Regions from separate parts of the Ligilactobacillus murinus genome, predicted to be linked through region 1. Evidence: predicted binding sites of a transcription regulator. Region 1 holds the regulator's gene; each other region holds the start of a gene.

Evidence for each region. Region 1 encodes NrdR, which represses ribonucleotide reductase genes. Its sites were predicted from a motif close to ACACNATATATNGTGT; they were not measured.
Region 2: the regulator NrdR is predicted to act here: its motif matches at 9,177-9,192, upstream of nrdH (glutaredoxin-like protein NrdH).
Region 3: the regulator NrdR is predicted to act here: its motif matches at 5,131-5,146, upstream of CPS94_RS09355 (deoxynucleoside kinase).

Annotation. Positions count from the first base shown of each region.
Region 1 is NZ_CP023565.1:478,016-488,624, forward strand. Features, by position in the region: gene mutM (DNA-formamidopyrimidine glycosylase) at 1-340, shown strand, start outside; gene coaE (dephospho-CoA kinase) at 337-942, shown strand; gene nrdR (transcriptional regulator NrdR) at 960-1,430, shown strand; gene CPS94_RS02375 (replication initiation and membrane attachment family protein) at 1,448-2,815, shown strand; gene dnaI (primosomal protein DnaI) at 2,832-3,761, shown strand; gene thrS (threonine--tRNA ligase) at 4,056-6,008, shown strand; gene CPS94_RS11530 (hypothetical protein) at 6,076-6,321, opposite strand; gene bamE (outer membrane protein assembly factor BamE domain-containing protein) at 6,318-6,752, opposite strand; gene CPS94_RS11540 (hypothetical protein) at 6,972-7,172, shown strand; gene CPS94_RS02395 (hypothetical protein) at 7,185-7,748, shown strand; gene CPS94_RS02400 (hypothetical protein) at 8,065-8,322, shown strand; gene CPS94_RS02405 (hypothetical protein) at 8,573-8,830, shown strand; gene CPS94_RS02410 (hypothetical protein) at 9,163-9,429, shown strand; gene CPS94_RS02415 (hypothetical protein) at 9,678-10,460, shown strand; gene CPS94_RS02420 (hypothetical protein) at 10,585-10,609, shown strand, end outside.
Region 2 is NZ_CP023565.1:1,340,661-1,351,269, reverse strand. Features, by position in the region: gene CPS94_RS06830 (DEAD/DEAH box helicase) at 1-427, shown strand, start outside; gene CPS94_RS11590 (SDR family oxidoreductase) at 737-934, shown strand; partial or broken gene CPS94_RS11580 (SDR family NAD(P)-dependent oxidoreductase) at 967-1,565, shown strand; gene CPS94_RS06820 (glutathione S-transferase family protein) at 1,635-2,588, shown strand; gene mprF (bifunctional lysylphosphatidylglycerol flippase/synthetase MprF) at 2,680-5,265, shown strand; gene nrdF (class 1b ribonucleoside-diphosphate reductase subunit beta) at 5,398-6,348, opposite strand; gene nrdE (class 1b ribonucleoside-diphosphate reductase subunit alpha) at 6,364-8,535, opposite strand; gene nrdI (class Ib ribonucleoside-diphosphate reductase assembly flavoprotein NrdI) at 8,525-8,899, opposite strand; gene nrdH (glutaredoxin-like protein NrdH) at 8,896-9,126, opposite strand; gene apf (aggregation-promoting factor) at 9,295-9,885, opposite strand; gene CPS94_RS06785 (acetate/propionate family kinase) at 10,125-10,609, shown strand, end outside.
Region 3 is NZ_CP023565.1:1,910,483-1,921,091, forward strand. Features, by position in the region: gene CPS94_RS09340 (Rib/alpha-like domain-containing protein) at 1-2,648, shown strand, start outside; gene CPS94_RS09345 (universal stress protein) at 2,774-3,247, opposite strand; gene CPS94_RS09350 (CPBP family intramembrane glutamic endopeptidase) at 3,320-4,207, opposite strand; gene CPS94_RS09355 (deoxynucleoside kinase) at 4,265-5,011, opposite strand; gene CPS94_RS09360 (nucleoside 2-deoxyribosyltransferase) at 5,231-5,707, shown strand; gene CPS94_RS09365 (hypothetical protein) at 5,852-6,079, shown strand; gene CPS94_RS09370 (ATP-dependent Clp protease ATP-binding subunit) at 6,239-8,386, shown strand; gene CPS94_RS09375 (5-formyltetrahydrofolate cyclo-ligase) at 8,490-9,038, shown strand; gene CPS94_RS09380 (amino acid ABC transporter substrate-binding protein/permease) at 9,129-10,574, opposite strand.

The DNA of each region.
Region 1 (10,609 bases):
CCAGACTTTGGTCACGGGGTTAGGTAATATCTATGTTGATGAGGTGTTGTGGCAAAGTAAGATCCATCCGCAGACTATATGTCAAAAATTGACCTTAGAGCAAGCAACGACATTGCATGATAACATCATTACTGAATTAGCTAAGGCGATCGAAGCTGGTGGAACAACGATCAGAAGTTACACGGATGCTTTCCAAAAAACGGGCGCCTTTCAATTTGAACTAGATGTCTACGGTCAAACCGGTGAGCCGTGCAAACGTTGTGGTACAAAGATCCAAAAGATCGTGGTAGGACAACGAGGCACGCATTTTTGTCCGCAGTGTCAGCAGGTGGTAAAATGACATATATTTTAGGCTTGACTGGTGGGATCGGAATGGGCAAAACGACGATCAGTAATTTTTTGCAAACATTAGATTTTAAGATCCTTGATGCTGATGTGATCGCCCGAAAAGTCGTTGAACCAACGACGCCTGGTCTGGCTGAATTGCAAAAAACATTTGGACCTCAGATCATCCAAGCTGATCAGACTTTAGATCGGGCTAAGCTTGGTAAGCTCGTCTTTAGTGATCCTAAGAAATTAGCCCAATTAGACCAGATCATGCAGCCCTTGATCAAAGCTGAATATGAAAAACAGTTGGCCTTGGCTGAGCAACAGGGGCATAAAGTAGTTGTGATCGATGCCGCCTTATTATTCGAAAATGGTTATGCAGATCATTGTGATGCAGTTATCAATGTTGAAGTTCCTAAAGCAGTGCAACTAAAGCGGATCATGAAACGCGATCATTTGAGTGAAAAGGCGGCACTTGAGCGGATCGCTAGTCAAATGTCTGCTGAAAAAAGGCGGAATTTGGCTACAATTACAGTAGATAGTTCGGGAACAGTTGAAGAAACGCAAGCGCAAGTGATAAAATGGCTAAAGATAAATAATTTAATCGAGGATTAGGCAGTGAGGTAAAGATCATGAAGTGTCCAAATTGTCATCAAAATGGATCACGTGTAGTGGATAGCCGTCCCGCCGACAATGGACATGCTATTCGGCGCCGGCGGGAATGTGAAAATTGTGGTTTCCGTTTTACTACATTTGAAAGAGTAGAAGCAGCGCCACTATTAGTTATTAAGAAAAATGGTGCCAGAGAAGAATTTAATCGTGAAAAAGTCTTGCGTGGTGTTATGCGAGCAGCTGAAAAACGGCCTGTTGCAATGGATGAGATCCAAAATATCGTCGATCAAGTTGAAACAAAGATCCGTGCAGTCGGAGGTAATGAAGTTTCCAGTCAATTGATCGGTGAATATGTGATGGAGATCTTAGCTAATGTCGATGATATCGCCTATATCAGATTTGCTAGCGTCTATCGTGAGTTTAAAGATATGGCATCTTTTGCAAAGGAATTGCAAGACTTGATGGCACGTGATAACGAAAAAAATAAGTAGTTGGGGGATGTTAGGCGATGAGTGAAGGTTTAAGGCAGATGTCGCCTAAGGATGGTTACGTTGTCAATACTAAAGCCCATATCGGCTCGACAGAGTTCAAAGTCATTTTAAAGCTCTACCAGCCGTTGATGGGGGTCAATGCTTACGGTATTTATTCATTATTAGCGGCTAAAGTAGCTCAAACACCAGACTTGTTAGCGCGCCGGATGCATAAAGAGCTATTGGATATTTTGAGTTTAGGTTTACGTGACTTTTACGAAGCCCGGATCAGATTAGAAGCACTTGGACTATTGAAGACATTCGTTCAAAAAGATGAACTTGGTCAAGTGTTTATCTATGAGTTACAAGCCCCTTTGAGTGCCGAAGATTTCTTTAAAGATGACCTCTTGAGTATGCTTTTAGCCGATTCATTAGGGCAGATCCAATATGATGAGTTGAAACAAGAATTTGTCAAACCAGCTTTCACATATGCTAATGCTAAAGAGGTCACCAAGTCGCTTCTAGATGTCTTTACTGTGAAAAAGGATACATTACTCAAAAATTCACAGGTAAAAGTAACAGCTAAACCGGCTAAAAATCTCGTTGATTCAGTCGAAATCGATCTAGATATAGAATATTTAAAAGAGCTTTTAGCCCAATCTTTTGTGCCGGCAACTGAGATCAGCCGTTCACTTGAGACCTTAAAGTCGATCGCTTTATTATATGGTCTAAATGAACTAGAACTAGTCAAATTGCTCGAACAGGCACTAAATGTCAAGGACGATAAAGTCGATCTTGAACTTGTCAAGAAATTAGCCACTCAGCAATTTGATCGGCAATTCAAAGAGCTAACACCGAAAGAAGCTAAAGCGACCGCACCGATCGATCCAGCGGTGAGTGCGGAATTGACGCAAACTGATTTAGCGCTGATCGCTGTTTCAAAACAATATCTGCCGCTTGAATTCATCGAAGAACTCAAACGGCAAAAGAATAGTTTTGTGACGAATTTAGAGCGATATACGGTCAAAACTCTAGTTGAAAAACAAGTTTTACCCAATGCGGTGATCAATGTCTTGTTGCACTATTATTTGATCGCTCAAAATAACACGATGTTAGAAGATAAAGTGGCTAATCGTTTTACTAAAGCTGCCGCTAAGTTAGCCGAAAAGAAGATCAAGACCCCAGAAGAAGCAATGGTCTACATGCGTGAGGCTAACCAGAAAGCTCGTGAAAAGAAACAACCAAAAAAATATTATGGGCGAAAACAGCAGATCGTACAAAAAGAAACCTTGCCGGACTGGGCAAAAGATGAAAAAGAACCTAAAGCTAAACCAACTAAAGCGGATAAACAGGTACTAAATGCTCAGATAGACGAATTATTGGCACAGCTAGAACAAAGTGAATAGGAAGGCGGTGGCTAAAATGGAAGATCTAGGCAAGAATTTGACTGAGCAGATGCAAAGAAATAATTGGAACGAGCGCTATCAAAAGCTGATCACCGAGATCTTGCAGGATACCGAGGTGCGGACTTTTTTGGCTGAAAACAGTCAAACTTTGACACAGGCAGATGTGATGAAAAGTGCGAGTAAATTGTATGAGTTTGTGACTTTAAAAAAGCAGATAGCTCAAGGTAAACAGACTTTTGCACCAGGCTATCTACCGACACTTGCGATCAGCAATCACCGGATCGAAGTCGTGTACGTTCCTACAGCTGAGCTCAAAGCTAGGCGCGAGCAAAAAGCTTTGGAAGCGCGTGTTAAGACGATCAATCTACCGCGTAGTGTTCGTAAAGCGCAGTTAAAAGATTATGAGCGCAGTGATGAACGCATGGAAGCTTTAAAAGCAGCTTTGGATTTTGTCAATAGTTACTCTAAAAAACCAAAAGAATTTCACAAGGGTCTGTATTTAGAAGGCAGTTTTGGTGTGGGTAAGACCTATCTTTTAGCAGCGATCGCTAACGATCTAGCTAAAAGGGGCTATCAAACGACTTTGGTGCATTTTCCATCGTTTGCTGTTGAGATCAAAAGTTCGATCAGTAAAAATCAAACGACAGAGTATATCGATAGTTTAAAAAAAGCACAGGTCTTGATGATCGATGATATCGGGGCTGATTCTTTGAGTAGCTGGCTAAGAGATGATGTTTTAGGGGTCATCTTACAATATCGGATGCAAGAAGAGTTACCGACCTTTTTTAGCTCGAATCTCTCGTTGACACAGTTAGAACAGCAGTATTTGACGGTCAACAATCGGGGGGAAGCCGAGCCTTTGAAGGCCAAGCGCATTATGGAACGGATCAAATTTTTGGCCGATGAATATCATGTTGTAGGAAAAAATCGCCGAAATCCGGAATAATGACTTGAAATTAAAGAGGTTTCGTGCTTAAATAGGAATTACATTAAGTAAAAGACAAACGGCAAATCAATTCAGGGAAAGAGACCTTTGACTGCAAGTCTCTTAAAGAGGAGCTTACCACTTTTATCACGATAGCCTACTGCAAAGGTAGGACGGCTCGTTTCCGTTATCGACGATCAAGAGAGGGTCAACTGACCTTGAAATTGGGTGGAACCGCGTTAAAGACGCCCCTAGTGTTCAATGGAGCACTAGGGGCTCTTTTATGTCTTGGCAAAAAATAAGGAGGATCATATAATGTCAGAGATCAATGTTAAGTTTCCAGATGGTGCTGTAAAACAATTTGTAGCTGGAACAACAACACAAGATATCGCAAAATCTATCAGCATCAGCTTAGCTAAGAAGTCTGTTGCAGGTGAATTTAACGGTAAATTAGTGGATTACAACGAACCTTTAAACGAAGATGGTGAGATCAAGATCATCACGAAAGATTCTGATGAAGGAATGAACGTGTTATGGCAAACAGCAGCTAATGTTTTAGCTAGTGCTTTGCATAGCCTTTATCCAGAAATGAAGTTTGGTCAAGGTGAGGCCTTAGACCATGGTTTCTTCTTTGATACAGATAATGCAGCTGGTCAAGTGGCTGAAGCTGATTTTGAAAAGATCGAACAAAAGATGCAAGCGATCATCAAGCAAAACTTACCGATCGAACGTGTTGAATATACAGAAGAAGAAGCTTTGCAATTAGTTGATGGTGATCAATACCAAACTGAATTAGTCAAAGAGATCGCTGCTGATAACGCTGGTAAAGTCGTAGCTCATAAATTGGGTGATTTCAATGACTTCTCATTTGGACCACAATTGGCTTCAACTGGTGCGATCAAAGTGTTCCAATTACTTTCAGTGGCTGGGGCTTACTGGAAAGGTGCTTCAAGCAACCCAATGTTACAACGTATCTATGGGACAGCTTTTTACAAGCAAAAAGACCTTGATGCTGAATTACAACGTCGAAAAGAAGCACGTGAACGTGACCACCGTGTGATCGGTAACAATTTAGATCTTTTCTTTGTTGATCCTAAAGTCGGTGCCGGTCTACCATACTGGATGCCAAATGGGGCTACGATCCGTCGTACGATCGAACGTTATATCATCGATAAAGAAGTTGCTCGTGGCTACGAACATGTTTACACACCAATTCTAGCTAATGTTGATCTTTACAAACAGTCTGGTCACTGGGATCACTACCGCGAAGATATGTTCCCACCAATGGACATGGGTGATGGCGAATTACTTGAATTGCGTCCGATGAACTGCCCATCTCATATTCAAGTTTACAACCACCATATTCGTTCATACCGTGATCTTCCATTACGGATCGCTGAACTAGGGATGATGCACCGGTATGAAAAATCAGGTGCTTTGACAGGTCTTTCGCGGGTACGTGAAATGACATTAAATGATGGTCATACTTTCGTAGCTCCAGATCAGATCGAAGAAGAATTCAAGCGGACACTTCAATTGATGGTCGATGTTTACCATGACTTTGACATCAAGGACTACCGTTTCCGTTTGAGCTACCGTGATCCTGAAAACACACATAAGTACTACGATGATGATGAAATGTGGGAAAAATCTCAACGGATGTTAAAAGCAGCTATGGATGATCTTGGCTTGGATTACTTTGAAGCTGAAGGTGAAGCTGCTTTCTACGGTCCTAAATTAGACGTTCAAACTAAGACTGCTCTTGGTGGAGAAGAAACACTTTCCACGATCCAATTGGACTTCTTGTTACCTGAACGTTTCGATCTCAAATATACTGGGGCTGATGGTGAAGAACACCGTCCAGTTATGATCCACCGTGGTATCGTATCAACGATGGAACGTTTCACAGCTTACTTGACAGAAATGTACAAGGGTGCTTTCCCAACATGGTTAGCTCCAAAGCAAGTTGAGATCATTCCAGTCAAGAATGAGCTTCACATGGATTATGCACGTCAATTGAGCTCAAAATTGGGAGCACATCAGATCCGTGTAAGTATCGATGATCGTAACGAAAAGATGGGTTACAAGATCCGTCAAGCTCAAGTGATGAAGACGCCATATACTTTAGTTGTTGGTGACCAAGAAGTGGCTGACGGTACAGTGACTGTTCGTAAATACGGCAGTGAAAAGACTGAAACAATGACCCAAGATGAATTTAGAAACCTTATCTTACACGACATTGAAACTTACAGCCGTAAAGAAGATTAATATAATCAACTTAGCAATATAGAAAAAGCGAGTGATCAGATCTAGGGTCGCTCGCTTTTTCTATATTTTATTGGTGTTGGTCGTGCCATTTGTATAGAGTCAGTTGTTCATCTTGAGAGCTCCCGATCTTGTGACCATTTTCGTAAAATTCTAGTTCGATATCTTTTTGATCATAGCGATGCAAAAATGACTTTCCTAGTTCAGCAACTTTTTTAGCGATCACGTCTTTTTCATGGTTTGGTGTAGCATTAAAACCATTTACAGCGGTCACTTTCAATTCATCATCACCGTCAAACGTCACTTTTTTGATCATCGTGCTCCAGGCAAATTCTGTCTGTCCGGCTCTAGCGTATTGTGCAGCTTGTTTGAAATAATCCTTAAAAGCAGTATTGATATTTTGGCGTTTTGTTTTAGTCGTAGCTTTTTTATGACGCTATTTTTGGCACTGATCACAGACTTATCGCTGACATTTTCTAAAGTATCTTTTTTGAAGACTAAGGATACACTAGAGGTGTCTTTTACTGGATACGTCCAGATATTATCTTCATATTTATCATGTACTGGTTTACCTAAAATATCGATCACTTGGCGCTTATTCATCCCCAATTTGATCTGCTTGAAATTTTTTGTATTATTGGTCGTAGCAGCCTGTATCGTTTGGAGTTTTGGTTGGGATGTAAATGATCCGACAAGTCCGATACTTAAGCAAGTAAGACTAAGTACGAGTCCATTTTTAAATTTCATGTCGTTCACCTCTAATGTCTATCTTATTCTTCTTACTTCAAAGTATCAAAGATTTTTACCTATATTTTGTCATATTAGCCAAAACAAATAAGTGTTCAGGTTAATTAAGTGAACTTGCCCCAATATTTTGTCGATTTAGCCATTTTTATGCAGAGACAAAAAAGAAGTGGTAGCATTTATTTAAGTGTTGGTGGAAAACATTGAAATGGGGATCGTAATATGCAAAAGGTAGTTAGTTATTTTAGATTATTATTTCAAACGTATAAGATGTTTTTCAAAGCAACTTTATTGGTTGCGTTAACTGTGGTTATTTTGACACCATTAGAAGCTTTGGCGCCTGTGTTGGCAGTACGAGCTGGTCAACAATTAGTAGATCTATTGAACGAACAGCGACCGTATATGTACTTCTTTGTATTATGAGCATTTGCAACTTTGATCAGCCAAGTTTTACCAGTTGTTGGGACTAATTTTCAAGGAATGTTGACGGATAAATTGACCGGCTTTATCAAATTATCGATGATGCGCAAGTCGCAACAGTTACACTCATTGGAATTATTTGACGATAGTGATTTTTTTGATGATCTAGAAGTTCTAAATGAAGGTGCTAGCTGGCGCCCAGTCAACTTGATCGTCTTTGGAGTTTCGATCTTACGTGAAAGTATAATATTGTGGGGGATGTTACTTTTATTAGGCAAATATAATATCTGGTTAGCTTTGTTGCTCGTAGCTGTTTTGATCCCCCAAATATTAGTTGCTTATCGGATCCAACAAGAGGCGTTTGAAACGATGGTGACTCGGAGTGAACAAGCACGTAAATTAAATTATTTGAGCTCTTTGCTCTTGGAAAGAACTGATGCCAAAGAAGTTCGATTATTTGAGATGTTTTCAGCTGTGATCGCACGTTATCAAAAATTATTTACGCTTGCGCAAAAAAATGTTGATCAGTTCCGCCGAAAACAGATGCTATTAGCATTGATCTTTTTAACAAAGATCTAGTCCGTATCGAAAAAGAATGGGTAGATCAACGAACAAAAGGTGAGAAACCAACTAGATTACTTGATATATTTCCCAAAATAAAATATGATCCTAGTGAAGTTGTAAAAAAGGATGATTTTGTTGATCCTTATATCGGCAAATACTATGATAATGCAGCTGAAGTATTTACTATGGGTATTCAAGGGATTTTTGAGACATCTGAACTATATGTGAATAAATGGGATAAAGAAAATAATAAATATCTTAAGAAAAGTATAGTTGATGATCCAGAGTACTTAAATCTAATCATTGGCTTAATTTTGAAGGGATGAGTGCTATGAAAAAAGTGTACACAGATTATGAAGTATGGAAAATGCTGGAATATTTTTCTGACGTTCTAATACCTAAATACGAGAAGCAATTCAATCATTCTTTAGAAGGAGTTCATTTTTGGGATCCTCTCTATATTGAACAGTATCCAGAAGAAGTGGAAGCTGCAATCACTAGGGTAGAAACAGCAATTAAAGAAAATAAAATTTTACTTGATGAAGATGGAGAACCACTAGGGCCTCATATGAAAGGGCTAATTTATTGATGTTTAGCATTCAGCGCAAGTTGAGTGCTTTTTATTTTGTCTTTTTGCGATCGCAGACGTTAAAGAACGGTCGTTAAAAAATAAAACTGTATATGGATGACTAGGTGCGCGTGCTTGGAAGCTTTGCTTGTGGGTGGGCGCTTTTATTATGCCTAGCTCGTGTGTATGTAGTTATTTTGGCGATTGCTGCGGGGTATGATATGATTGACGCAGGTTCGACTAAAAATATCATGAATCGAGGTATGCTTGAATGGTTAAAAAATACAAAATATTCGTAGGTGACGTTGAATTTTCGTATACAAGCAAAGAATTAACTGATTGGCGCAATCATACTTTAGATGAAAGAAGCGAATTGATTGATTTTGTTGCACGAATGGCAGATGAATATGGAGAAGATGCCTGTTTCCATTTTGACGACCCAGAGGAACTATACTGGCCAAAGCTTACTCCCGAAGAGCGGGAAAATGTCAGAAAGGCTATCGAGCCCCACATTATCAAAGTCAAGTAGTTATGTTAGCATTCAGCGCAAACGGTGAATGCTATCAAAAAAAGAACAGTATGGGATATTAATTATGAAAATTACAAAGATGGTTATCTCACCATCTATTCTACAGGAATAATGAAGTTGTAAAAAAAGATGATTTTATTAGTCCATATATTGGTAAATATTATAGTAATGCAACTGAAGTGCTTACCATGGGATTGGAAAGTATATTTGAACCAAATGGGGGAGCACCATACAAGAGAAAAATAAATGGAGAGTACGTTTATAAAAAGATAACTGATGATTTAGAGTATTTAAATTTGATTCTCGGCTTGATTTTGAAAGGGTGAAAAGTTATGGAAATAAGGGATGTGAGTGCGGTGTTGAAAAGAATGTCATACTTCACGGATATCCTAGTGCCAGAGTATGAAAAGAAATTCAACACTTCTTTAGAAAATATTTATTTTTGGGATCCATTCAATATTGAAGAATATCCTGAGGAAGTAGAAACTGCGATTTCTAAGCTGGAAAAAGCAATCGCAGATAATCGAGATTTTCTTGAAGAAGATAATGAAGAAATAGGTGAAAAATTACGAGTTCCTGAAAGCAATGTGATTTATTGATTGATTTTAGCATTCAGCGCTGTAAGTTGGATGCTTTTTATTTTGTCTTTTTGCGATCGCAGACGTTAAAGAACGATCGTTAAAAAATAAAACTGTATAAAAGTGGGATCGAGTGGTACGATATAAGCTTTGAGAGTAGTGCATGTCGTATTTGTCGGCGAGCTGCTTCTGGTGGGCCGTATCGTCTTGATCGAGCTGTTGTAGGATATAACATGTATCCGTTTCACCCTAATTGCTTATGTTCGATCATGCCGGCTGAAGAACGAAACTCTAGTGTTAAGACTGATAACATCTTGAAAAAGTTGTTGTTCGGTGGTAAGGATAAAGAAGATAGTGATAATAATGAATTAAGGTTGAGTAAGAAATATATAGACGATTTGATGAAAGGTATTGATTTAAAAACGGCAACACCTGATGATATAATCAAGTTGGGTAAAGCATTTAACTATCGCTATAATATGTCTGATAATATCGGGAACAAGGAAAAATTGAAAGAGATGTTTGCCAATCACCGTGAAATGGGTGGTGTCGTACCTAATAACAGGTGGGCTAAAGGATCTAACAAAGCTATCCGAAAACAGTTAGAAGAAGCATTTTCATATTATCCTAAAGATTGGGCTGATACGTTAAATGGTTCTGGCAGGCAAATGCTTGCTAGAAAACATCCAAAAAGAGGTTTCTTCAGTGAAGGTGCAGCGAAAGCAAGTGGAAGAGAATATGATGTCAAATACGATAACTATTTAGATGGATATTTGACGATAGTTTCTACTGGTGTAAGAAAAACGACACCGTATCATGAAATTGGCCATATGGTTGAGTTTTTTAATAAAAATCTAGTACGTATCGAAAAAGAATGGGTAGATCAACGAACAAAAGATGAGAAACCAACAAGATTGCTTGATATATTTCCCAATCTTCCTTATGGACCATATGAAGTTGTGAAAAAAGATAATTTTATAGATCCATATATTGGTAAATATTACGATGACGCAGCTGAAGTATTTATTATGGGTATTCAAAGGACTCTTTGAGTCATCTGAACCATATCGAAAGAAATGGGACATAAAAAATCATAAATATACAGAAAAAAGCATAGTTGATGATTCAGAATATTTGAATCTGATTATCGGTTTGATTTTGAAAGGGTGATTATTTTTGAGTGGATCTAGTGAAAAAAAAG
Region 2 (10,609 bases), 860 kb from region 1:
TGAAATTGGTAGAGCACTCATGGATTTGCATCTCAACTATGAGGAAGTTCCAGTTTATAAAGGTGTGGATATTCAATTATCAGAGCAGACATCTTATAAGGTAACTAAGATGAAATTTGCTAAAAAACGTGATAAGAACGGTAAATCAGTCAATGACAGTTCAACTATTATTTATAATAGTGATATTACTATCAGCAATATTCCAGAAAAAGCTTACCAATATGTTGTTAATGGACGTTCAGCAATTGAATGGATTATGGATCAGTATCAAGTCAAGACAGACAAAAAATCAGGTATTATTGATGATCCAAATGATTATAGTAATGATGAAAAATATATCTTTAATCTATTGTTAAGAATTATTAACGTCTCAATTCAAACGATCGATCTAATCAACAGCTTACCAAAATTTGAAGTAGAGGATTAATATGTATGCCCTTATTTAATTTTGAAAAAGAACTTATCGGATCCCTCTCAACTTGCTGTAAGAATTTCCGAAAAGCAACTAGTTTTAGATAGGGAGATATTACTCAATTTGTTAAGAATTTAACTAAGGAAATGAAACAGGAAAAATTAATCAAAAGTTAGTTGATTCATTGAATGAAAAGATTGATGAATTAGTCATATAAATATTTATTGTGTGCGATTTTTGTTGACAGTTTGTGATGTGTGGGCTAAAATATACAAAAAATATTTTAGGATAAGCTGTGATGTATTTATAAATGGAACAAAAAGTATGGTTAGTGACGGGGCTTCTAAGGGGATCGGGCTTCAGATCGTACTTGCGACTCTTAAAGAGGGAAATATAGTCGTTGGGACTTCACGCGATGCCCAAAAAGTATCTCAAGCCGTGGCGACAGAGCTTGGAAAAACAAGTAAAAACTTCTGGGCAGTTGAGATGGCTTTGATGAAACGAGTATTGATACGACTGTAGCGCAAGTTATTGCAAAGTATGGTCGCATAGATGTGTTAGTCAATAATGCTGGTTATGCATTGTTAGGTGCGGTCGAAGAAGTTGAGTTGTCAGCGGTCAAAAAAACTTTGATGTTAATTTCTTTGGCTTACTCAGTATGACGCAAGCCGTGTTACCTCAGATGCGAAAGCAAAAGGCAGGAAACATCATCAACCTAGCTTCGATCTCAGGTACAGTTACGGGGCCAACGCAAGGGATCTATTCGGCAACTAAGGCAGGAGTGATCATGTTAAGTGAAGCTTTGGCAGCTGAAGTAGAACCATTTGGGATCAAAGTGACAGCGATCGCTCCAGGGGGCGTTAGAACAGACTTTTTAGACCAAACCTCATTGAGAGAGCCAGCTAAAACGACTAGTGATTATCAAGTCGTACGTGACACGATGGCTGGTCTAAAACGCCTCAATCACAACCAAAGTGGCGCTCCTAAACGGGTAGCCGAAGCGATCGTTAAAGTCGCTCAAATGAAACGACCACCGGTGCGCTTATATTTGGGGAGTGGAGCGATTCAAGCACTGCAAGCTAAGTTAAATGAGGTCGTAACTGAAGTAAATGCACACCTAGATCTGAGTCAAAGTACAGATTTTAGAGACTAAGCAAATAAGTTAAGCATTTGTCGAGAAAAGGCTACAATAAGACTATGAGTGAAGAAAAGAGGTCAAAATATGGGTACTTTAGTTAACGGTAAATGGACACAAAAAAGTTTAGCCCAACTGCGAGCTGAGGGAAAAGATATTCAAGTCGATCCTGGTTTTCGTAATTGGATCACGCCAGATGGCTCAGCCGGCCCAACTGGCAAAGGTGGTTTCAAGGCTGAGAAGGGTCGCTACCATCTGTATGTCTCTTACGGTTGTCCGTGGGCAAATCGGGCTTTATTGATGCGTGGTCTCAAGGGTTTACAAGACTATATCGGCCTATCAGTCGTTGATCCGGTATTGGGGGCTGATGGGTGGCAATTCAGTGATTTTCCAGGTACGATCGCTGATCCGATCTTTGGTGCCAGATCATTGCCAGAAGTTTATACCAAAGCAAAAGCTGATTATACTGGGATCGCTAGTGTACCGGTCTTATTTGATAAACAGACGGGGCAGATCGTCAATAATGAATCAGCGGACATCATGCGGATGCTAGAGTCTGCTTTTGATGAACTGACGGGAGATCACACCGCTTACTATCCTAAGGCTTTACGTGCCCAGATCGATGAATTAAATGTTTACTGCGATTCATTTTATGCTAAGGTCAATGCGACTAAAGATGCTAAAACCCAAGCTGAATATGAAAAAGCAGTCGCACAAGTGTTTACGATGCTAGATGATTTAGAACAGCGCTTAAAAGACCAGGCGTATTTACTGGGTGATGCACCCGTTGAGACTGACTGGAAACTCTTTACTTTCTTAGTACGCTTTGATATCGTCTTTTATGGGCTATACAAATGTAACCTCAAACTTTTGAGTGCTTATCCTAATTTATGGCGCTATGTTCGGCAATTGTATAATACACCAGGCGTAGCAGAGACAGTTAACTTTGAGCATATCAAAGTTCATCATTATCGCGGACAATTAGACTTAAATCCATCGGGGATCGTACCGATAGGACCAAAAGAAGACTGGAGTTTATAACTTCTCAAGGTCACCTGTTATGGGTGGCCTTTTTTTAGTGGGGCATATGGTATAATTAAGAAAGTATAAATTACAAGGGGGTCTTACAAAAATGAAGCAAGCATTTCAGCAGGTGAAAAGCTTCGTTGAAAAAAGAGCAACTATTCTGAAATTAATTTTTGTCCTTTCAGTATTGATTTTTGTAACTTTTGAAATCGGAAAAATTTTTCGCGAGGTCGATTGGTATCAAGTAAAACAAGGGCTCGCAGATCAATCATTGTTTAGCATTATTTTAATGCTTGGTGCTGGTATTATTGCGGTCAGTCCTATGCTGTTGTATGATTTTTCGATCGTTAAATTTTTACCAGATAAATACAGTCCGTGGTATATCTTACGCAGTGGGTGGATCACCAATACCGCGACAAACATTGCTGGCTTTGGTGGCTTTTTAGGAGCAGCTTTACGGGCTGATTTTTATCACAAAAATGCTAGTAAAAAGCAGGTCATCTATGCATTATCTAAGATCGCCTTATTTTTATTAGCAGGTCTATCGCTATACTGTTGGGTCTCACTAGGCTTGATCTTTTGGTTTGATCTAGGACCACATTTAAAGGGATATTGGCCTTGGCTGATCGGTGGTGGCTTGTATTTTCCGCTCTTGTTTTTAACGACTAAATTCAAGCAAGGTGATTTCTTTAAGGATCTGACTTTAAAAAGAGAACTGATCTTGATCTTAGCTTCATTATTAGAATGGGGTTTTGCAGCGTTATTTTTCATCTTTATCGGTGAACAACTCGGAATACATGCGAATTATGCTGCTGTCTTAGCGTTGTATTTTACAGGATCGGTATTAGGGATCATCTCTATGGTGCCAGGGGGCCTAGGCTCATTTGATGTTTTCATGATGATCGGATTACTACCATTTGGCGTCACGACGGAACAAGCCGTGATCTGGCTCTTGTTTTTCCGTTTGTTTTATTACATCATTCCTTTTGGGATCGGCTTGAGCTTTTTTGTCCACTATGCAGGCAGTCAAGTCAATCATAAGTTAAATGGGATCCCTAAGTTGATCTTGCAAAAGACGGCCCATATGTTATTGACCGCTTTTTTATATGTTTCTGGGATCTTATTATTATTAGAAGCAGCTATTCCTAATTGGGCATATTCAAATTCATTTTTAGCAAAACTATATCCGTACACCTTTTTATTTATTAACCAGTTGACTGATATCGTATTTGCATTTGCCTTGATCGGGATGGCGCGTGGGATCGAAGCTAAGGTCAAAAAAGCATATTGGCCGACCTTGATCGTTTTAGTGATCGGGATCGTTAATACTTTGTGGCGCGTTTATACCCCAACTTTAGCTATTTTTTTAGGTGTGATCTTAGTGATGGTCGCCTTGTCACGTAAAGAGCTCTACCGTAAGCAACTACGCTATTCGATCACTAAAAAGATCGTGGACGGCTCGATCTTTGCTGGGATCTTTTTCTTGTATGCGATCGTTGGGTTTATCAACTCACCAAGTTATATCAATCATCATCGTGTGCCAACGATCTTTTTATTTCCGGCGCAAAGTATCTGGCTTTCTGGCTTTTTAGGTCTTTTACTTGCAGCGTGTGTTTTATTATTGATCAGTAACTATTTGTGCAGTGGGAAAGATATTTTTGCAAATGTTGGTTTTGATAAAAAACGGGTGCGTGCGGTGATCGAAAAATTTGGCGGTAATGAAGTTAGTCACCTAGCCTTTTTGCAGGATAAAGAGTTATATTTTTACACAGAAGACGGCGAAGATAAACTCTTTTTCATGTACCGGATCAAGACCGATAAATTGATCATCATGGGTGAACCGGTGGGAGATCATGCTTATCTCCAAGAAGCTGTTCAAGCGTTCATGCAAGAAGCGGATAATTATGACTATCAGTTGGTCTTTTATGAGATCAATGAGAGCTTTACGATGTTATTACATGAATACGGCTTTGACTTTATCAAGACGGGTGAAGAAGGCTTAGTCAAGCTCAGTGAATTTACGCTCCAAGGTAAAAAACGGCGGGCGCAACGTGCTTTGATGAACAAATTTGAACGTGAAGGCTATGAATTTAGCTTTATTGAACCACCATTTACTGATGAGTTGATGGCTGAACTTCAAGCTGTCTCGGATAGTTGGTTAGGTAAACAAGTAGAAAAGGGCTTTTCACTAGGCTTCTTTGATGAAGATTATTTGAATGAAGCTCCAGTCTGTTTGATCCGTGATGCTTCAGGTAAACTGGTCGCATTTGCGTCGATGATGCCAATGGATGAAAAGACATTATCGATCGATCTGATGCGTCACAGTCAAGATGCACCCTCTGGGATCATGGATAAGATCTTTATCAGTTTATTCGAGTATGGAAAAGAACAGGGCTATGAATACTTTGATATGGGGATGGCGCCGTTATCAAATGTTGGTGAATCACGCTTTAGCTTTATCGGTGAACGAGTTGCGCGCTTTGTCTTTGAATATGGTGATCGTTTCTATGCTTTTCAAGGTTTACGTTCCTATAAGAACAAATATGTTACGAAATGGAGCGCCAAATATACGGCTTATCGGAAACGGACTTCGCTAGTCGATGCGATGATCTTGGTGACGATGACTGTCAACCAAAAACATCTCAAAAAGGACAACAGACGTAATTTGCTCTTACCGAGATTTTTACAATAGACATTGAGCATTCAGGTGTATGCCTGGATGTTTTTTACTTTTGGTGATAATTGCAAATTACAGTAAATAACAAAGTTCCCATCATGAGGCGTAGTTTCACCTCATGATGGGAACTTTGTTATTTATAGGGTATTAAAATTCATAGTCACTGTCTTGCATAGCTTCAACGTTACCAAGTAAGTAACCATTACCAACTTGGGAGAAGAAGTCATGATTGGAAGTCGAAGTTGAGATCCCGTTCATAACGACAGGATTAACATCTTCGGCGGTATCAGGGAAGAGCGGATCCATCCCTAGATTCATCAAAGCCTTATTAGCATTGTAACGTAAAAAGACCAAAACATCATCGCTCCAGCCGACTTGATCATAGAGTAAATGGGTGTATTTTTCTTCATTTTCGTAGAGATCATACAAAAGTTCATACATCCAGCCTTTGAATTCTTCTTGTTCTTCTTCGGATAATTCGTTAAAGCCCAATTGGAACTTGTAGCCGATATAAGTTCCGTGTACAGATTCGTCACGCAAGATCAACTTGATGATCTCCGCTACGTTAGCGAGTTTATTATGCCCTAACCAGTAGAGTGGAGTGTAGAAACCAGAGTAAAAGAGAAATGTTTCCAAGAATACGGAAGCAACTTTCTTTTGTAAAGGTGTTCCGTTTTGATAGATATCATTGATCTTTTGTGCTTTGTATTGCAAGATCTCATTTGAATCAGTCCAAGCAAAGATCTCTGCGATCTCTTTAGGCGTATTCAAAGTTGAAAAGATCGAGGAGTAACTCTTAGCGTGCACTGATTCCATAAATTCGATATTGTTGAAGACGGCTTCTTCTTGTTGCGTCCGGATATCTTTTTTAAGCGCTGCGATCCCATCTTGAGATTGCAAAGTATCTAATAATGTTAAGCCCCCAAAGACTTTAGCCACAACATCTTTATCAGCAGCGGAAAATTCCCGCCAATCGGCTAAGTCATTTGAAAGAGGGATCCGAGTATCTAACCAAAATTGTTCGGTCAATTTTTCCCAAGTTGCTTTATCGATCTGGTCTTCTAAATTGTTCCAGTTGATTGCCTTATAGTTTTCCATTTTTCAAATACCTCACTAAATTACACAGCTTTCGCATTCGTTGACTCCGACTTCATCTTGTGTATCAGTGAACGTGCGGACATAATAGATCGACTTGATCTGTTTATGGTGAGCATAGTTACGAAGGATCGAGAGGTCACGAGTCGTCATCTTATCAGTTCGGCCATCTTTCCATTCATAGAGTCCAGCTGGGATCGAAGAACGCATAAAGAGCGTTAAACTCATTCCTTGATCAACATGTTGTTGTGCGGATGCATAAGTATCGATCACTTTACGCATGTCTAGATCGTAAGCCGAAGTGTAGTATGGTAAAGTCTCGTTTGAAAGATATGGTGCAGGATAATAAATCTTACCGATCTTTCTTTCCTGGCGTTCTTCGATCTTGTTGATGATCGGTTGAAGGGATGCAGTCGTATCATTGATATATGAGATCGAACCATTTGGTGCTACGGCTAAGCGGTTTTGATGGTAGAGTCCATCTTGTTTGACTGCTTGACTCAATTTTTCCCAATCGGCTTTAGTTGGAATGAAGATATCTTTGAAGAGTGCTTTGACTTTTTCAAAATGTGGTGTAAAGTCTTTTGTCAAATACTTAGTGAAGTATTTACCATTAGCATAATCACTTTCTTCAAAACCAACAAAGCTAGTTTGGCGTTCTTTGGCGAGCTTGTTGGAAGCAACTAAGGTCCAGTAGTTGAGCAACATAAAGTATAAGCTGGTAAATTCCAAAGCTTCTGGTGAACCATAGTGCATTTGATTTTTAGCTAAAAAGGCATGTAAGCCCATAGCGCCTAGACCGATCGTGTGAGCTTGGCGGTTGCCGTGTTGCACAGATGGGACAACATCGATATCTGAATGATCGGTCACAAAGGTCAAAGCGCGTGTCATGGCTTCGACAGAGCGCCCAAAATCAGGGGAGTCCATCAAATTAGTGATATTAGTCGAGCCCAAGTTACAGCTGATATCAGTTCCTAAGACATCATAGCCTTGTTGATTATTAACTAAAGATGGTGTTTGAACTTGCAAGATCTCAGAGCAAAGATTGCTGGTGATGATCTTACCTTTGATCGGGTTGGCTTTATTAGCTGTATCGACATTGACGATATAAGGATAGCCAGATTCTTGTTGTAATTTTGAGATCTCTTCTTCGAGCAAGCGAGCAGAGATCTTCTTTTTAGCGATATCAGGGTCGTTGACTAAGTTATCGTATTGCGCTGTAATATCGACATAAGAGAAAGGTGTGCCATATTTTCTTTCGACATCGTATGGATCAAAGAGATACATATCAGCATTTTGCTTGGCTAATTCGTAGAACTTATCGGGTACAAGCACCCCTAAAGATAATGTCTTGACCCGGATCTTTTCATCGGCATTTTCTTTTTTAGAAGCTAAAAAGTCGATGATATCGGGATGGAAAACATTTAGATAAACGACACCAGCCCCTTGACGTTGGCCTAACTGATTGGAGTAAGAAAAACTATCTTCGAGTAATTTCATGACAGGCACGACCCCAGAAGCAGCCCCCTTGATCCCTTTGATCGGTGCTCCAGCTGAACGAAGATTACTCAAGGTGATCCCGACGCCACCTCCGATCCGTGAGAGTTGAAGTGCGGAGTTGATCACTCGGCCGATCGAATTCATATCATCGGTAACTTGTAAAACAAAACAAGAAACTAATTCACCACGTCTGGCCCGCCCAGCATTCAAAAAGCTTGGAGTTGCTGGTTGATAACGTTGGTGAACGATCTCATCAGCTAGTTGAAGTGCTAAGCTTTCATCACCGTCAGCAAAGTACAAAGCATTGATCGCAGCTCGGTCGATGAAACTTTCCAAGTAATAACTACCATCATCGGTTTTTAGCGCATATTGGGTATAAAACTTGTAAGCTGCCATAAAGGTCTTGAAACGAAAATCAGCTGCTTCTAACTGCGCATAGAGCTTTTCAATAAAGGCAAAATCGTATTTTTGGATAAATTGTGTTTCAAGATAGTTATTGTCTAGCAAATAGTCAAAGCGTTCCTTAAGTGAAGCAAAGGTCATCGTATTAGGAATGACATTTTCCTTGAAAAAGGCGCTTAAAGCTGCTTTGTCTTGGTCGAGTTGGATCTGACCGTTTAAGGGAATGTTGACCCGGTTGTTTAGATCGTAGTACGTAACGTTGTTGATATCGATATCTTTAAGACTCAAGTTTATTCACCGCTTCCTTGAAATTTTGGACATCTGTGGGTGTTCCATTGAATTCAAATGAATAGAGCACAGGAACATTAAATTTTTTAGCCAAGTTTTTAGCTGTAAAAATAAATAACTCTGCAAAATTACGGTTGCCGGTCCCGACGATCCCTTTTAATGATGCAGCGTTATTTGCGTATTCTAAAAATTCAGTTACAGGGTAAGTGATCTCATCTTCATAGGTCGGTACGATCAAGACGAAAGGTTCATTTACCATAAAAAGTGGGTCCACCGGATCGATCTCAGTGGCATCGACGGTAGGTCCAAGTTTTTTGATGAAGCGTCGGGTCTGCCCGGTGACGCTAAAATAAATTATTTTCATTGAGCTGCCAGCTTCTTTAAGAGATCAGGCCGGAAACCATTGATGATCGGTGCATGATCTTGTTCTAAAACTGGAACTGTGCGTAAACCTTTTTCTTTTAGGTAGTTGATATATTCTGGATGATCGGAGATATTATGTTCTCCAAATTCAATATTATTCTCCATTAAAAACTTCTTGGTCATCTTGCATTGGATGCAGTTATCTTTTGTATATAGATCTAAAGCCATCAGAATAAAACCCCTTCTAATTTGATTGTGATATCAGTATACCACAATTTACACAACATGTAGTATAAATTTTACTCTGCTAATCGCTAGATATTGTGTTATTGGCTTAACCACGCAAAAAACGGACTCAAAATTTTTTTGAGTCCGTAAAGTTATATTTAACTGATATTAGTACCAGCCGTTAGCAAGCCAAAATGACTTAGCTGCTTGCCAAGAACCGTAACGATTGGCAACATAGTTATCGGCTACACGTTCTTGGTTTTCTGGGGAGTAATCTCCGCCAAGGTAAGAATTAGTCAATTGATACTTACCGTAGTAACGGCCGTTTTGAGCGGTATAAGAACCACCTGATTCAACGTTAGCGATCCAAGCTTTAGCACTTGCTTCAGCATCGTTTACTGGCGTTTGTGGAGTCGTTGTTTGCACTTGTTGTGTTTGTTGTTGTGCAGGTTGTGCTTCTTGGACTTGAGTTTGAGCTTGTGGAGCTGCTTGTGCAGGTTGAGCTTGTTGTTGTGCAGCTTGTGAAGCTTCAGCTAAAACGTTGCTACCAACTTCTAAGCGTTGACCAACGAAGATCAAGTTTACATCTTGTAATTTGTTAGCTTGTTGGATCGCATCGATCGTTGTGTTGTATTTAAGGGCTAATTCAGATACTGTATCGCCGGCTTTAACGACAACTTCATCAGCATTTGCTGTTTGGCCCAATGCAACTAAACCAGATAACGCGGCAGCTCCCGTAATAACTTTCTTCATTTCCATAAGTAAACTCTCCTTAAAAAAATATTTAATATTTACTTGTTTTTCATTTATCTACACTAGCAGTATACATTTTTTATATAACATACATATTCCGATAAAATTACAATTTGTCACGTTTATGTAACAAACAGATTAATTATTGTCAAATTCCACAAAAATAGAATACATATAGGAAAATAAAGTATCTTTTTGAATTTTACTTTTTAAGTTATACTTAAAAGTATCGGAGGTGCGCAGAAATGCCAAAAATTTTGTTAATGAATGCCGGAAGTTCATCAGTTAAATGGAAATTATTTGAATTGACCGATGAATCAGTCGTCGCTAAAGGCTTAGTGGAGCGAATGTTAGCCCCAGGTTCAAAGTTTGAGATCAAATATGGAGATCAGACGTATCAAGAAACACAAGATGGCCTATCTTATGAAAAAGCAGCTGAAATGATCATTGAAAAGATCCAAGAGTTAAAGATCACCTCTTTAGCTGATATTAAATGTGTTGGGCATCGTGTCGTAGCTGGGGGAACTAAATTCACGCAAGCTACTAAGATGGATCAAGCAGCGATCAAAGAAGTCTTAGCCTTGAGTGACCATGCTCCATTACATAATCCAATGGAAGCAAAATACATCGAATTGATGCAACAAGTCATGCCGGATACCCCACAATATGCGGTCTTTGACAGCCAGTTCTTTACCCAAATGCCAGAAGAAAATGCGATCTTTAGTTTACC
Region 3 (10,609 bases), 860 kb from region 1:
CGTATCCAGATGGCTCTAGTGAAGAAGTGACAGTAAAAGTCACGGTCACAGAAAACCCAACGGATGCAGATAAGTACGAACCAACTGGTAAAGATATCACAACCCCAGTGGGCGGTACTCCGGTAGCAGAAGAAGGTATCGGCAATGTGTCAGACCTTCCATCAGGTACGAAGTTTGACTGGAAGACACCAGTGGATACAACAACACCAGGTGAAAAGGAAGGCACGATCGTTGTGACGTATCCAGATGGTTCGAGTGAAGAAGTGACAGTGAAAGTCACAGTCACAGAAAACCCAACGGATGCAGATAAGTACGAACCAGTTGGTAAAGACATCACAACGCCAGTGGGTGGTACTCCGGTAGCAGAAGAAGGTATCGGCAATGTGTCAGACCTTCCATCAGGTACGAAGTTTGACTGGAAGACACCAGTGGATACAACAACACCAGGTGAAAAGGAAGGCACGATCGTTGTGACGTATCCAGATGGTTCGAGTGAAGAAGTGACAGTGAAAGTCACAGTCACAGAAAACCCAACGGATGCAGATAAGTATGAACCAACTGGTAAAGATATCACAACGCCAGTGGGTGGTACTCCGGTAGCAGAAGAAGGTATCGGCAATGTGTCAGACCTTCCATCAGGTACGAAGTTTGACTGGAAGACACCAGTGGATACAACAACACCAGGTGAAAAGGAAGGCACGATCGTTGTGACGTATCCAGATGGTTCGAGTGAAGAAGTGACAGTGAAAGTCACAGTCACAGAAAACCCAACGGATGCAGATAAGTACGAACCAACTGGTAAAGACATCACAACGCCAGTGGGTGGTACCCCAGAACCAGGAGACGGAATTGCCAATAAGGGCGACCTTCCATCAGGTACGAAGTATGAATGGAAGACACCAGTAGACACAACGACACCAGGAGAAAAAGAAGGTACGATCGTTGTGACGTATCCAGACGGTTCGAGTGAAGAAGTGACAGTGAAAGTCACAGTCACAGAAAACCTAACGGATGCAGATAAGTACGAACCAACTGGTAAAGATATCACAACGCCAGTGGGTGGTACCCCAGAACCAGGAGACGGAATTGCCAATAAGGGCGACCTTCCATCAGGTACGAAGTTTGACTGGAAGACACCAGTGGATACAACAACACCAGGTGAAAAGGAAGGCACGATCGTTGTGACGTATCCAGATGGTTCGAGTGAAGAAGTGACAGTGAAAGTCACAGTCACAGAAAACCCAACGGATGCAGATAAGTACGAACCAACTGGTAAAGATATCACAACGCCAGTGGGTGGTACCCCAGAACCAGGAGACGGAATTGCCAATAAGGGCGACCTTCCATCAGGTACGAAGTATGGGTGGAAGACACCAGTAGACACAACGACACCAGGAGAAAAAGAAGGTACGATCGTTGTGACGTATCCAGACGGTTCGAGTGAAGAAGTGACAGTGAAAGTCACGGTCACAGAAACTCCAACGGATGCAGATAAGTATGAACCAGTTGGTAAAGACATCACAACGCCAGTGGGTGGCACACCAGAACCAGGAGACGGAATTGCCAATAAGGGCGAGCTTCCACCAGATACGAAGTATGAATGGAAGACACCAGTAGACACAACGACACCAGGAGAAAAAGAAGGTACGATCGTTGTGACGTATCCAGATGGTTCGAGTGAAGAAGTGACAGTGAAAGTCACGGTCACAGAAACCCCAACGGATGCAGATAAGTATGAACCAGTTGGTAAAGACATCACAACGCCAGTGGGAGGCACACCAGAACCAGGAGACGGAATTGCTAATAAGGGCGAGCTTCCACCAGGTACGAAGTATGAATGGAAGACACCAGTAGACACGACGACACCAGGAGATAAGGAAGGTACGATCGTTGTGACGTATCCAGATGGCTCTAGTGAAGAAGTCAACGTGAAGGTCAAAGTTGGTACTGATGCAGATCTGTATGATCCAGCTGGTAAAGACATCACAACGCCAGTGGGAGGCACACCAGAACCAGGAGACGGAATTGCCAATAAGGGCGACCTTCCATCAGGTACGAAATTCGAATGGAAGACTCCAGTGGATACAACGACACCGGGAGAAAAAGATGGCACGATCGTTGTGACGTATCCAGACGGCTCGACTGATGAGATCACAGTGAAGATCACAGTTACAGCTAACAAGACTGATGCCGATAAGAACGAACCGATCACTAAGCCGATCGAAGTCATTCAAGGGCAAGTACCAGATGCTAAAGATGCGATCGCAAACTTAGGCGATCTGCCAGCTGGTACTAAAGTCGAATGGGTCGAAATGCCAGATACTTCTAAAGTAGGCATGTTCAAAGCGTTAGTCAAAGTCACGTATCCAGACGGCTCGGTTGACATCGTTGAAACAACGATCACGGTCAAAGCCAAAGCAACTGCTGGTGGACAAACACCAAGTACTCCAAGTCAAAAAACAGAGGCACCAGTAGCACCCCCAACAACTAACAAGCAAACACTACCAAATGCAACTAAGACTGAGTTACCACAAACGGGTGATTCAGACGATCAAAAGGCTAAAGTACTTGGGGCAGCTTTAACTGGCTTGGCAGGACTTGTAGGTTTAGGTGCTTTGAAAAACAAGAAGAAACGTGAAGAAGAATAAGCGTTGACCTTTTAGCTAGGACTTACCCAGCCTAAAAGAGGCAGGCTATTTCAAGTGATTTGAAATATGCCTGCCTTTTTGTGTACAAAAAATAAGACCTTGAGTCGTTTCAAGGCCTTAAATGATCATTTCAAGTTTTCTTCAGTGGAGCGAGCCACTAACACATCGCATTTAGCTGCTCGGGTCACATGAGAAGCAACAGAACCAGTCACGATGCGGTGCAAGAAGCTCTTGCCAGTTGAACCAACGATGATCATGTCGATGTTGTATTCAGGTTGAAAATCTTCGGTGATCACGATCTTAGGATTGCCAAAACGAATGTGGACATTGATCTGATCAGTCTTAAAACCGTGCTTTTCAATGAGTTCTTCACGCAATTTGAGTAAATAAGCTTCGTTTTCTTGTTCGATCCGATGGATCTGTTCCCCATCTAAAGCGATCCCGGCGCCACCGTATTCGAGTGAATTGAGGTCTAAGACACGTAAAATATCTAAATGAGCTTCATTTCTTTTAGTTACATCGATCGCAGTTTCTAACGCGACATCGGAACCCTTAGAACCATCGATCGCTACTAATACACGTTCATAATTAAGTGCCATCATGCATCACCTTACCTTTATCTCTTTATTTAATGATACTCCCTTGGCTTAAATATCTGCAAGCGATATCCCTTAGTGAAGCGGAGTCAAACCAGCTAGCATTTCTAATAAGCAGATCACAAGTAAGATCATGAAAGGAAGATTGAACAAAGCGCTCCTTATGACGGAATAGTCGATCGGGGCAAATAATTTTTGACGTTGTGTATGCCAAAAACGATATAAATAATAAAGTCCCCCGAGTGCTAAACTTCCCATGATAATGGTGCTGATAGTTGTGGCAGTATTTTCTGAGAATAACTGTAAAAAACGGTCTAAAAAATCAGCTAGAACCATATTATTAAAGATATGGACAGCGATCGCATATTTGAGACCGTAACTCACAGTAATATAACCGAGCAAAAGTCCTAAAATGAAAGCGAAGGGTGTCTGGACGATGTTACCATGGTAGATGCCAAATAAAATGGCTGAAAAAATAATTGCAAAGCGAACACCATAGCGTTTGAAGTTTTGCAAAAGAAAACCGCGAAATAAGATCTCTTCTCCAAACGGGGCTAAAAATGATCCATAGATAAACATCGAGAGCGTTTCATTAGCTCCAGTAGCACTTTCTTCTTGGTTTTGAGCACTCAGATGAAAGAAGTTTAAAAGCATCTCGATCAAGGTACTGTTGTAGCTGAAAATGATCTGTGTCAGACCTAAAAAGCAGACCCATTGAAAAATTTTGTGGGCAGTTGGTTGGCGATAAACATCAAAAAGTTGGCGTTGAGTCTTTTTATTTGTGGCAACAAAGATGATGAATAATTCAGCTGCAACTGCAAAAAAGTATGGGACGCCACTTTCATCGGGATTTTCTGGATTTAAGATGCTAAGTGCTTGTAAAATAGCAATATTAAATGCTATTAAACAGGAAAGGCCGACCCAAAGTGTCTTTTTGAGATCTTTACGTTCAGTTTTTTCCATATAACAAAACCTTCTTTCATAAAAAATAGAGCTGAGAAAGTACTCTCAGCTCTATTATCACCCAACTTCATTTAATAATTCAAGATGTTGTTTCTTTAGGTCGGCAAGTTGTTCTTTACTGATCTTGTTTAGTTCGTAAAGCTTTTCTTCGATTTGTTCTAAGACTGCGATCCGATCAGCCACACTGCCAACAAAATCGTATTTGTCGCCATCAATGATCAAAAGTGGCGAAGAATCGTACTCTTCCATCCAAATATCGTAATGACGTAAAAGACGTTGGTAGTATTCAACTAAGGAAGGATCACGTTCGACTAGTTCATAATCACGACCGCGTTTTTCGATTCGTTTTAACATTGTATCGTAGGACACTTTGATCGTGATCATCAAATCAGGTGACTTCTTATGGGATGCAAATGGTAGTTCTTCCATCATATTTGAAAGTAAGCTCTTGTAGATGTCATATTCGACTTTAGTTGCGTTACCCATTTCGGTGTTCATCTTCATGAAGATCTCGTCTTCGTAGATCGAGCGGTCCAAGATGTTGTTGTCTTCTTGCATAGCAGCCTTGATCATTGCAAAACGGCGGTTTAAGAAAAATGTTTGCAAGAGATAGGCATATGGGTTAGTTGCCTCTTTATCGCCAGCTGCGCGTTTTTTAGCAGCGATCTCGTTACCTTTGTAGAAGATAGGTAAAACAGGGTTGTCTTTGACGGGTTCGTAATAGGCTTTAGTGCCTAATTCTTGAGCTAAGATTTCGGTTAAACTCGACTTCCCAGAGCCGATGATTCCTGATAGTGTGATCAAAATGATTGAAGCATCCTTTCCTATAAGATCTGGTTAGTGTTAAATTATTTAAGTACCTCTACAATCATACTCGGAAATCGCGTAAAAATAAAGCGTATCTTGTGTTTTTTTAAAATTAACCACAACATGTTGTGGGGGGATTGAAGAGAGTGCAATAACTTGCTTTTACTGATTTTAGTCACGTATACTGAAAATATATTTATCCTAGGAGGAACTAAAATGAAATCTGTATATCTTGCATCACCATTTTTTAGTCCAGCTCAAAAAGAACGGATCGCTAAAGTTAAAGCTGCTTTGAGCAATAATAAAACGATCGATCCAAAAAATATCTTTATTCCTCATGAACATGAATATAAAGCAGCTGAATTTGGCAGCTTTGAGTGGCAAAAAGCTACTTTTGGCCTTGATACTAACCAGATCGATGCGAGCGATGTAGTCGTAGCGATCGTGGACTACAAATTAGAAGAGACTAAAGAAAACGAACCAGACTCAGGGACAGCCTTTGAGATCGGTTATGCTTATGCGACTAAGACACCAGTGATCGTTGTGCAATTTGATCCGGAAAAAGAAGTCAACTTGATGATCGCCCAAGGTTTGACAGCTTATTTTGATGTTACAAAAGAAGGTTTGGCAGCTTTGGAAGAATATGATTTTGACGAATTGATGCCAAAATTCTGTCCTCGTCCTGTGATCTAAATAAGTTTGCCTAGCTCCTACTATGTGGTAGGGGTTATTTTTTTATAAAAAATAAAGTTTAAAAAAATATTTCACATTTGTGGTATTTTACACTTGTGAAATATCACAAATGTGGTATAATTATTTTTGTGGAGGTGAGGACCAATGGAGATCGACATCAAAGGTTACCTGCGTGAAAAGGAATTGACTATTTATGAGGTATCCAAGAGGTCAGGTTATGGTTATACGACCCTTCATAAATCGTTCAACAAGCAACAAACTCGTGCAACTTCCCTGAATTTGCGTGATCTTGACGCCCTAGCTAGGGCACAGCATGCAACGATGTGGCAAGTTTTGCAAGAGCTTGAAGAAAACTATATGAATTGGAAGTAATGTAGTATTACGATTTATGATTCTAAAAGGCTCTGGTTGTTCGCTTGGGCTTTTTTCTGCAGACAGGTGTTTTTGTTTGCAATGCAAAATTATAAGTTGTATATTACAAGCGTTATAAATTTAAAAAATTATTTAAGTAAAAAAAGCGAGGGATTATTTATGGCTAGATATACAGATCCATTTGGAGACATGGACGACATCTTTAATCAATTATGGGGTAACAATGGTTTAAGTTCAGAAAGTAGCCGCTACATGATCAATGGTCATGAAGTTACACCTGAAGAATTCAGACAATATCGTCAAACAGGTCGCTTGCCAAATCAAGCTCAACAACAAGCTGCTCAAGCTCAACAAGCTGCAATGCAACAACAAGCTGGCCAACAAGAAGGTAGTGTTTTGCAAAAGCTTGGTCGTAATTTGACACAAGATGCACGTGAAGGAAAGTTAGATCCAGTTATTGGACGTAAAAAAGAGATCCAAGAAGCAGCTGAGATCCTAGCACGTCGTACGAAGAACAACCCTGTTTTAGTTGGGGATGCTGGTGTTGGTAAAACAGCTGTTGTTGAAGGCTTAGCTCAAGCGATCGTAAACGGTGATGTACCAGCTGCGATCAAGAATAAAGAGATCGTAAGCATTGATATTTCTTCACTTGAAGCTGGGACACAATATCGTGGTAGTTTTGAAGAAAACATCCAAAACTTGGTCAATGAAGTTAAAGAAGCTGGCAACATCATCTTGTTCTTTGATGAGATCCACCAAATTTTGGGTGCTGGTTCGACTGGTGGTGATAGTGGTTCGAAAGGTTTAGCTGATATTTTGAAACCTGCATTGTCTCGTGGCGAAATTTCGGTTATCGGTGCAACGACACAAGATGAATACCGTAACACTATTTTGAAAAATGCTGCTTTAGCACGGCGTTTCAATGAAGTTGTCGTTAATGAACCAACACCAGAAGATACCTTCAAGATCTTGGAAGGTATCCGTAAACTTTACGAAGATCACCACAATGTTGTCTTATCAGACGATGTTTTGAAAGCAGCGGTTGACTTCTCAGTCCAATATATCCCACAACGGACATTACCTGATAAGGCGATCGACTTAGTAGATATGACGGCTGCTCACTTAGCCTCACAACACACGGTCACAGATGCTAAGCAGATCGAAGCTGAGATCAAGAAAGCTAAAGATGAACAACAAGCAGCTGCTGATAAAGAAGACTACGAAGAAGCTTTGAATGTTAAAGCTAAGATCGATGAATTAGAAGCAAAATTAAACAGCAATTCGGAAGCCCAAAAAGTTACCGCAACAGTTGATGATGTTGCTCAATCCGTTGAACGTTTGACAGGTATTCCTGTATCTAAAATGGGTGCAAGTGATATCGAACGCTTACGTAACATCGAAAGTCGCTTGAAGGGCAAAGTTATCGGTCAAGATGAAGCTGTTGAAGCTGTTTCACGTGCTATCCGTCGTAACCGTGCAGGCTTTGATGATGGCAACCGTCCAATTGGTTCCTTCTTATTCGTTGGATCTACAGGTGTTGGTAAGACTGAATTAGCTAAACAATTAGCTTATGACATGTTTGGCAATAAAGACGCGATCATCCGCTTAGATATGTCTGAATACTCAGATCGGACAGCTGTTTCTAAGTTGATCGGAACAACAGCAGGCTATGTTGGCTATGATGACAACAGTAACACTTTGACTGAACGTGTTCGTCGTCAACCATACTCGATCGTTTTGTTAGATGAGATCGAAAAGGCTGATCCTCAAGTTATCACCTTGTTATTACAAGTACTTGATGATGGTCGCTTAACAGATGGTCAAGGTAATACGGTCAACTTCAAGAACACAGTGATCATTGCAACTTCAAACGCTGGATTTGGTAACGAAGCTTTGACAGGCGATGAAGAAAAAGACGAAGAGATCATGAAGAAGTTAGCTCCATACTTCAGACCTGAATTCTTGAACCGTTTCAACGCGGTCATCGAATTTTCACACTTGACTAAGGAAGACTTGCATCACATCGTTGACTTGATGTTAGCTGATGTAAACCGCAACTTGGCTAAGAAGGGCTTAGACTTAGAAGTTTCTGAACCTGCTAAGGAATTCTTGATCGAACAAGGTTACGATGAAGCTATGGGTGCTCGTCCATTGCGTCGTGTCATTGAACAACAAATTCGTGACAAAGTAACTGATTTCTACTTGGATAACGTTGATGTTAAGCATTTAGAAGCAGATATGAAAGATGGAGTTTTAGTTATCGCAGAACGTAAAGAAGCTGCTGCTGAAGCAGAAACAAAAGACTAAGATGTCTCCTAAACGATGAAATAACACACTTGAGCAACCGTCAGTTCTTGACGGTTGCTTTTTTTGGATTGAATGGCTTATGCTTGAAATGAGGGGGATACTAATGCAGACTAAAATAGAATTTCGTAAACAACAATTAAAAAAATTAACCAGTGCGACGCTAGAGACTAAAGCTTCTGGAAGTAAGTTAGCCAAAAAATTATTTACTACAGATATTTGGCAACAAGCACAAACGGTCGGGCTAACGATGGCAGGCGACCTTGAAGTGCCGACTGAGGTGATAAGTATCCAAGCTAAACGTGAGGGGAAAAAAGTTTTTTATCCGCGCACGCTGCCAAAACGCCAGATGGTCTTTTTACCAGCGAATACGGAAAAAGATTTTGAGATGAGTAAGTTTGGTGTCTTAGAACCTAAATATGATGCTAAAAAAGTTCAAACTGACATAGATCTTTTGGTCGTTCCGGGGATAGCCTACGCTTTAGACAGCAAGATCCGCTTAGGTTTTGGCGGAGGTTACTATGATCGCTATTTAAAAAATTTCCCAGGAAATACTGTATCTTTGGTAGCACCAGCAATGGCTTATCCAACGGCTCAGTGGCCGATAGATGAATTTGATGTTCCACTCCAAAATATGATCACGCTGACAGACTAAAAATATAAATAGCGCGAGCCCCACCAACATCATGGTGGAGCCCGCGCTATTTACTAAGTAATATATTTTAGCTATGTTTTGTGTTACTCACTAGTTCATTTTCTTTTGAACGTAATTTGATAACCAAGTCAAAAGTGTGATGATGATGAGGTAGATCAAAGCGATGATCGTCCACACTTTGAAGCCTTCAAGGTTACGAGCGATGATGATCTTACCAGTCTGAGTCAATTCCAAGATCCCAATGATCGAAAGGATCGAGGTGTCCTTTAAGGTAATGATGAACTGGTTGACAAAGGATGGCACCATGATCTTGAGTCCTTGGGGCAAGATAACTTTACGCATTGCGGTACCAAATGGAAGCCCTAATGAACGGGCGGCTTCCATTTGACCCTTGTCAACGGCTTCGATCCCACCTTTAACAAAAGCAGCGGTGTAGGCACCTTCATTTAACATCAAGGTGATCACCCCAGCAACAAAGGCCGGGATCTTGACCCCAGTAAGCGAGGGGAGTCCATTATAGATGAACAAAGCTAGGACTAGTAGTGGTAACCCACGGAAAATATAGATAATAGTGGTGGAGAGACCTTGGGCAAATTTATTAGGCAAGATCCCAAGTAAACCGATGATCACCCCAAAGATCGTTGCACAGATGATCCCGACGATCGTTAAGTAAAGGGTCTCACCTAGCCCTTTTAACAAAGCTTGGCGGTTTTGTTTTAATAACCCAAGAAATGTGCGTTCACTATTCCCATCTTTTTTAGCTTCTTTTTGGGCGGCTACTGTTTTGGAACTAAGATAGCGATCAACGATTTTTTGATATTCGCCATTTTTCTTGATCTTAGCTAAGCCAGCATTAAATTTTTTGAGTAATTCTTGATTTTGTCCCTTCATCACAGCAAAGCCATAGTAGCCACCTTGGGCTGGTTTGGTGACGATCTTAAGGGCGGTTCCGGTTTTGATCGCATATTGCATGACAGGAATATCTTCAAAACATGCGACCGAATTTCCATTGACAACATCATTATACATATTGTCAGAATCATCAAAAGTAACCGTAGTAAAACCATATTTGTCTTTTAAAGACATGGCGTATTCACCGGCTGCCGTTCCAGTTTTGATCGCTACACGTTTACCACGCAATTGTTCGAGTTTAGTGATCTTACTATCTTTGGCAACAGCCATGACAAAGCCAGTTTTATAGTATGGATCTGAAAAATCAAATTTTACTTTACGCTCATCAGTCATTGCCATCCCAGCCATGACACCATCTAATTGACCTGATTGGAGTGATTGGACGGCAGCATTGAAACCAACGGGCTTGATCGCGACTTTGAAATTTTCTTCTTTAGCGATCGCTTTTAACAGATCGATATCGATCCCGACATATTGATTATCTTTATTGGCAAATTCAAATGGTGGATAAGTAACATCTGTTCCGATCTGATAAGTTTTTTCTGCATGCGCTGTAGAGCTGAAACTAAAGAAAAATAGGCATGCACAGAGTAAACTCACGAGTCCGAATAATTTTTTAGTCATAAAAATACCCCTTACAATGATATATATATTAATAT